2 regions of the Trichlorobacter lovleyi genome follow, and region 1 is predicted to be linked to the other one. Evidence: riboswitches for the same ligand, from Rfam matches in the RefSeq annotation. Region 1 holds a riboswitch; the other holds the start of a gene.
The links. Region 1 has a riboswitch for thiamine pyrophosphate ahead of thiD (bifunctional hydroxymethylpyrimidine kinase/phosphomethylpyrimidine kinase). Riboswitches for the same ligand answer to the same signal wherever they lie in the genome.
Positions count from the first base shown of each region.

Region 2: linked by a shared signal. The riboswitch ahead of thiS (sulfur carrier protein ThiS) and the one ahead of thiD (bifunctional hydroxymethylpyrimidine kinase/phosphomethylpyrimidine kinase) in region 1 are both predicted to bind thiamine pyrophosphate.

Region 1 covers NZ_CP058409.1:2,702,775-2,706,476, reverse strand. Annotated here, with positions in the region: gene thiC (phosphomethylpyrimidine synthase ThiC) at 1-250, opposite strand, end outside; gene thiD (bifunctional hydroxymethylpyrimidine kinase/phosphomethylpyrimidine kinase) at 247-1,725, opposite strand; TPP riboswitch at 1,793-1,893, opposite strand; gene alr (alanine racemase) at 1,986-3,128, shown strand; gene selD (selenide, water dikinase SelD) at 3,133-3,702, shown strand, end outside.
Region 2 covers NZ_CP058409.1:34,071-37,772, reverse strand. Annotated here, with positions in the region: gene FY034_RS00190 (TIGR01212 family radical SAM protein) at 1-76, opposite strand, end outside; gene thiE (thiamine phosphate synthase) at 196-816, opposite strand; gene FY034_RS00180 (thiazole synthase) at 825-1,604, opposite strand; gene thiS (sulfur carrier protein ThiS) at 1,608-1,808, opposite strand; TPP riboswitch at 1,865-1,964, opposite strand; gene FY034_RS00170 (PilZ domain-containing protein) at 2,124-2,486, shown strand; gene FY034_RS00165 (AAA family ATPase) at 2,479-3,576, shown strand; gene FY034_RS00160 (flagellar FlbD family protein) at 3,667-3,702, shown strand, end outside.

The DNA of each region.
Region 1 (3,702 bases):
CCTTTTCCAGCTCCTTGGTGATATCGGTGTCGTCAGCCGAGGTGCCGATGTTGGCGTTGACCTTGGTGCGCAGCCCGGTTCCCACTGCCAGCGGGACGCCGTGCTGGTGGGTCTTGTCGTTATGGCTGATGATGATAGTACCTTTGGCAATACCGTCACGGATGAACTCCGGGGCAACTCCTTCAGCAGCAGCGGCGGTCTTCATCTTGTCAGTAATAATCCCTTTACGGGCGGCTTCAAGCTGGGTCATTGGTCAGTTTCCTTTGCAGCAAGATAGTGGTTGATCGGGCCATGTCCTTTACCCATCGGACGGGACAGGCGGATGGCGGTGCTGATAAATTCCTTGGCCAGGCGGACCGCTTCCTTGAGCGGTTCGCCCTGGGCCAGGCAGGCGGCAATGGCCGAGGCAAAGCTGCAACCGGTGCCGTGGGTGGCGCTGGTGAAGAAACGCTCAGAACTGAAGCGCTGGATGGTCTGTCCGTCAAAGAGGATATCAACGGCATCGCCGCCACTCAGATGTCCCCCCTTGAGCAGGACATTGGCGGCACCCATGCCGTGCAGTCGCCGGGCGGCCTGTTCCATGGCGGCTTCACTGTTGATGCGGCAATTGAGCAGACGTTCTGCCTCGGGGATGTTCGGGGTCAACAGGTAGGCCTGGGGTAGCAGGGCCTGTTGAAAGATCGATACGGCATCCAGTTCAAGCAGCGAGGCGCCCCCCTTGGCCACCATGACCGGGTCGATCACAACCGGGTAGTAGTGGGACTGCTCGTTCAGGTACTCGGCCAGCAACGAGATGATGGCCGGGGTATGCAGCATGCCGGTCTTGATCACATCAATCGGCAGATCTGTCAGGACTGTATCAATCTGGTCCCGGACAAATGAAGGGGGGATGCCGTGGATTGATTTGACCCCTCTGGTGTTCTGGGCGGTCAGGGCCGTAATGGCTGAGGCCCCGTAGCTACCCAACAGGGTGATGGTCTTCAGGTCGGCCTGGATACCGGCACCGCCGCCGGAGTCGCTGCCGGCAATGGTCAGTACGGCACCGCGGGGGTAGGGGGCCAGCCGGTTGAACAGCAGGCGCAGTTCCGAGGCAGCCACCTCCGGCCGGGGGGCGGACAGGACCGAAGAGATGACGGCAACCGCATCGGCGCCGGCCTCAATCACCCGGCAGGCATTGGCCGGGCTGATGCCGCCAATGGCCACAATCGGCAGCTTGACCCGATCCCGGATGGCAGCCAGGCCGGAGGTGCCGGGCATATGGGTGATCGATTTGCTGTCAGTGGGATACATGGCGCCAAAGCCCAGGTAGTCGGCGCCGTCGGATTCCGCCTTGAGGGCCTCATCAAGATTGTGGGTGGAGACGCCGATGATCTTGTCCGGTCCCAGCAGTTCCCGGGCCTGCTGCGGAGAGCTGTCATCCTGTCCCAGGTGCACGCCATCGGCATCCAGGGCATGGGCAAGCCTCAGGTCGTCATTGACGATAAAGAGGGAGCCAAAACGGCTGCAGAGCTGTTTCAGCTGGCTCCCTTCCTCCAGGCAGAACTCGTATGGCTTGTCCTTGGCACGGTACTGCAGTACCGTCACCCCGCCGCGCAGGGCCTGGGCTACCCGTTTAAGCAGGTCGTCCTGCTGATCGGTAATCAGGTAGACCCCGGCAATGGGCCGGTTCCGGATGGTCTTTGGCGTGGTTACCACCAGGCGCAGCGGCATGGATTTTTCAGACATGGTGTAGTACCTCGTGGTACGAAAAAGGGCCGCACTGAATACAACTCAGGCGGCCCGAAGATAGATGCTGGGAACGAGGCCGCTTTCCTCCGCCGGCATTACCCGGTTCAGGTTCAAGGGGTCCGGCAAAGCCGTCTCAGCCTATGCAAGGCTCCCCCAGGGCGACGTAACCATACGATAAAATCAGCAGGTCGTCAACCGCTTCCGTAAACAGGAGTTTTCAGATTGCCCCCTGCGGCAGGCCGTGGTAAGTAAGTGGCATGTTTGACAGTCGTCCAACCTTTGCAGAGATAGATCTTGGTGCCCTGAGGGAGAACTACTCGGTTGTCCGGGCCTCGGTGCCGTCACGGTCAGCCGTGCTGGCAGTGGTCAAGGCAGATGCCTATGGCCACGGCTTTTTAGAGGTAAGCAAGGAACTGGAACGCCAGGGGGTGGATGCCTTTGGGGTGGCCTTTCTGGCCGAGGCGATCCAGCTTCGCAAAGCCGGTATTGATAAACCGGTCCTGTTGCTGGGGGGCGTCTACCCCGGTCAGGAACGCAAATGTGTCGGATTCGGTATCTCTTCTGCGGTCTTCTCCCTTGAACAGTTAAAGGCGCTTGATCTGGCAGCGGGTAAGCTCTACCGCAAGGCGTTGGTGCATCTCAAGGTGGACACCGGCATGGGGCGTTTGGGAATTCCCTATGACCAGGTGCCTGCCCTGCTGGACGCCCTCAAGCTGTTGCCCAATATCTACCTGGAAGGGGTGATCTCCCACTTTGCCTCTGCCGATGAGCTGGATGAGTCGGGCCAGTACTTTACCCGGCTGCAGGGAGAACGTTTTGGCTGGGCGGTCGAGCAGATCCGCAAGGCCGGTTTTTCGCCACGCTATATCCATATCGCCAACAGTGCCGGGGCACTGCTGAATGATTATCCCTTCTGCAATCTGGTGCGTCCCGGTATTGCGCTGTACGGGGCCCTGCCTTCGCCTGATTTTCAGGGCCGGCTCTCCCTCCGTCCGGTGATGCGTCTGAAAAGCAAGATCGCCATGCTGAAGTGGGTCGAACCTGCCACTACGATCAGCTATGGCCGCCGCTTCACGGCTGAACAGCGGACCCTGATTGCCAGTGTGCCGGTGGGCTATGCCGATGGCTATCCCCGTGCCCTGACCAACAGGGGACAGGTGCTGGTCAGGGGGGAGCGGGCACAGGTTTCTGGCACGGTCTGCATGGATTGGCTGATGCTGGATGTCACCCATATCCCCGGTGTGGCTGTGGGGGACGATGTCACCCTGATCGGGGAGGACCGGAAAGGAAATACCGTCTTTGCGGAAGAAGTGGCCCATTGGGCCGGTACAATTCCGTATGAGTTGCTGTGCGGTATCAGCAAGCGGGTGCCGCGGGTGTATCTTGGAGCGGGAAAGTAGTCCCATGACCAACAAGAAGATCAAACTGACGCAAACCGTCAAAGCTGCCGGCTGAGCGGCCAAGCTGGGCCCGGAGGGCCTTGCCACCGCGTTGGCGGGACTCAATCGTCCTGCTGACCCCAGATTGATCGTGGGACCTGAGACGTCCGATGATGGGGGGGTCTATTGCCTGACGCCGGAGATCGCGCTGATTGAAAGCTGTGATGTGATCACCCCCCCTGCCGATGACCCCCGGGCCTTTGGCAGGATCGCCGCGGCCAATGCACTCTCTGATATCTACGCCATGGGTGGAAGACCGCTAACCGCCATGAATCTTGCCTTTTTTCCCAGCTGCAGCCTGCCGCCGGAGGTGCTTGGCGAGGTGCTGGCCGGAGGTCAGGACGCCCTCAATGAGGCCGGTTGTTGTCTGCTGGGGGGGCATACGGTTGAGGATGACGAGTTGAAGTACGGACTGTCGGTGACCGGCACCGTACATCCTGAACAGGTGTTGCGCAACAGCACGGCCCGCCCCGGTGACCTCCTGCTGTTGACCAAGCCGCTGGGCAGCGGCATTCTGTCCACGGCAGTCAAGGGA
Region 2 (3,702 bases), 1.0 Mb from region 1:
AACGCCGGCGCAGGTAGTGGCCGTAGGAGTTGATCCGCAGGTCAGGATGGATATGTTCAGATGAAAACGCAGACATGCAAAACCTTTAATCACCGCAGAGGGCACAGAGGTAAAAACCGGGAAAAGCACACGGGATATACTTTTGCAGTCCCTCTACCTTACTCCGCGTCCTCTGCGGTAAAACGATTGGTGTTACTAACAACCAAGTCCCCGCCGGAAGGCCTCGGCTGCTGCAGCCGGATCAGCCGCAGCCAGGATATCCGAGATCAGGGCCACCCGGTAACAGCCGGCAGCAGTGACCTGCTCAAGATTAGTGCGTTTGATGCCACCCAGGCCGAAGACCAGATCACCGACGGTCTGCCTGCAGGCCCGCCCCAGCTCTCCCAGCCCCACCGGCTCACCATAGGCCGCCTTGGAGGGGGTCGGGAAGACCGGGCCGAAGGTGACAAAGTCCGCCCCCTTGGCCAGGGCAGCCACGGCCTCACCCACGCCATGGCTGGAATAGCCGATCAACAGATCAGGCGCAATCCGCCTGGCAGCCGTAACCGGCAGCGAGTTCACCCCCAGGTGGACGCCGTCCGCCTCAACCGCCAGGGCGACGTCAATCCGCTCATTGATCAGCAAACGGGCATCATAGCGGCTGGTCAGCGCCCTCATTTCCCAGGCCAGCTCATACAGCTCAGCCGCCGGCAGATCTTTTTCCCGCAACTGCACAGCCCGCACCCCGCCGCCAAGTGCTGCCTCAACCACCTCCAGCAACGGCCTGCCGGCGGTCTGAGTGCGGTCAGTGATCAGGTACAGGGAAAAGTCAATCACAGTGAGCCTTACGAGCCGATCAGATCGGTCAGCGGTGAAGAAGCCGTGGCATACAGCTTCTTGGGTATCCGGCCCGCCTCATAGGCAAGACGCCCGGCCTCGACCCCCAGCTTCATGGCCCGCGCCATGGCAACCGGATCCTGTGCACCGGCAATGGCGGTGTTCATCAGGATCCCATCACAGCCCAGTTCCATGGCCAGCGCGGCATCAGAGGCGGTACCCACCCCGGCATCCACGATGACCGGCACACTGACCGCTTCCATGATGATCTTGAGATTATAGGGGTTGCGGATGCCCAGGCCGCTGCCGATCGGCGCAGCCAGCGGCATCACGGCAGCGCAGCCCAGCTGCTCCAGCTTCTTGCAGAGGATCACGTCATCACTGCAGTAGGGCAGGACCGTGAAGCCCTCGGCAACCAGTACCTTGGCCGCCTTGAGCAGTTCTTCGTTATCCGGGAAGAGGGTCTTTTCATCACCCAGCACCTCCAGCTTGACCATGTCGGACAGACCGGCCTCACGGGCCAGACGGCAGGTGCGGATCGCATCGTCAGCCGTGAAGCAGGCCGCAGTATTGGGCAGCAGGGTGTACTTTTTAGGATCGATGTAGTCCAGCATGCAGCCCTTGCCCATCTCGGCCAGGTTGACCCGCCGGACAGCCACGGTAATGATCTCGGCACCGGAGGCCTCCAGCGCGGCCACCATCTGCTCGTTCGAGGCGTACTTGCCGGTTCCCACCATCAGGCGCGAGTTGAACTCTTTTCCTGCAATTGTCAGTTTACCTTTAGACATCTGCTATCCTCCCCCTACGAAATGGACTATCTCGATCCTGTCCCCATCCTGCAATGTCTGTTCAGCATAGCCGGCCTTGGGAACGATCTCCAGGTTGCGTTCCACAGCCACCCGTGTGACCGGAATCTGCAACTCTTCCAGCAGTTGGCCGACCGTGGTCCCGTCGGCAAGCTGCCGCATTTCTCCGTTGATTACGACCTGCATGGCACATACCTCCCGCAATAAAAAAAAGCCGCCTGGAAGGGCGGCGATTCGTCGGTATTCGAAATCGTCCGCTTCCCTACGCCGGAATTACCCGGATCAGGTTCCAAGGGTCGCAGCCGGTTGCTGCTCTCAGTCGAAACTCCCCTAGCGGTTTACATGGTTAGACAGAAAGAACTAGGGCAAACCTAGTGGATTCACCTCTGATTGTCAACGGTATTCTCCTGTGCAGAAACCGGACTGACACAGAGTTAAGATGCAGTTTTCAAATACTATGGTATTCTCTTATTTCATTACCTTACCCGGGAGATGGTTCCTATGGCCGACAAGCGCAACAATGACCGGAAACGCAGGCGGATAGCCCTTTGTTTTGGTACTGATGAGGCCGCCAGCAGACGCGCCTTTACCGAGGATCTCTCACCGCTGGGGCTGTTCATCAAGACCGCCAATGTCTGTAACCCCAATACCGTCCTCAGGATTGAACTGCTGGTCGATGACCAGCCGATCAGCTTCGATGCCCGGGTCATGTGGGCCAAGCGGGTCCCCCAGAACCTGTTCCATCTGGTGAAAAAGTGCGGTATGGGGGTGCGGATCATCCGCTTCCATAACGGGCGCGACCGCTATATGGGTTTATGCCATGTTCCAGAACCGCTGCCGCAGGGAGGGGCCACGCATGTGTAGAAAGATATTTATCGGCGCAACCGGTCAGCATTGCGGCAAGACCACCATCTCGCTCTCGCTGATGCATCTGGCCCTCCAGAAATACCGTCGGGTTGGCTTCATGAAGCCGATCGGCCCCAAGTGCATCCAGTACCGCGGTCTGACCATGGACAAGGATGCGGCCATGTTTTCCAGTGTCTTTGGCATGGATGATGTGGCGCACCTGATGTCCCCCATGACCCTGACCCCCGGCTCGACCCGTCAGTTTCTGGATGGCAAGATTGACCCGCTGGCACCCCGCCAGGCGATCCTCAAGGCCTGTGCCGAGTTGGAGCAGCAGTTTGATTTTCTGATCATCGAAGGGGCCGGACATGGTGGTGTCGGTTCAGTGGTGGGTGTCAATAACGCCCAGGTGGCTGCCATGCTGGGGGCACCGGTTTTGATGGTGACCGGCGGTGGTATCGGTAACGTCATCGATGCGGTGGAACTGAATCTGGCCCTCTATGCCCGCGAACAGGCCAATGTGCGGGTTATCATGGCCAACAAGCTGGTGCCGGAAAAGCGCGAGCGCTCTCTGGCCTATCTGACCAAGGCGTTCCAGCACCAGCAGCTGCTGGTCACCAGTGCCTTTGATTATTCTCCCATTCTGGCAGACCCGACCCTGCAGCACGTAGGTGAACTGCTGGAGCTGCCGTTGCATGGTGACCCTGCCGACCGCAGCCGGATCTGCCACACCATCCAGCTGGGTGCCGCCTCTTCCCAACGGGTGATTGACAGCCTGGAGGAGTCAACCCTGCTGATCGTGACCAGCTCCCGCGACGAGCTGATCGTGACCGCCTCATCGCTGCATCATATCCCCGAATTCCGCCAACGTCTGGCAGGGCTGATCGTGGCCGGTCATGCGCCAATCTCCGGTATCACCCAGCGCATCCTGGAAGACAGCAACATCCCCTACATCAGAATCGAGGATACCACCTCCCAGGTCTATTACCGCCTGCGGGAGCATGTCTCGAAAATCGGACCTGACGATACGGAAAAGATTGAACTTATTAACTCAATTGCCGAAAAGTATATAAGTTTTGATGCGATAGACGCAATGCTCGGCGCATAGCCGGTCTCAACTGCAACCCTGATAACCGAAAAAGCTTGACCATATCCAGTTGTTTGATATTGTTAGCGAAAAATCAACTTAGAGGACTACATGATCCTGGTCACCCGCCTTGACCGACAAACGATG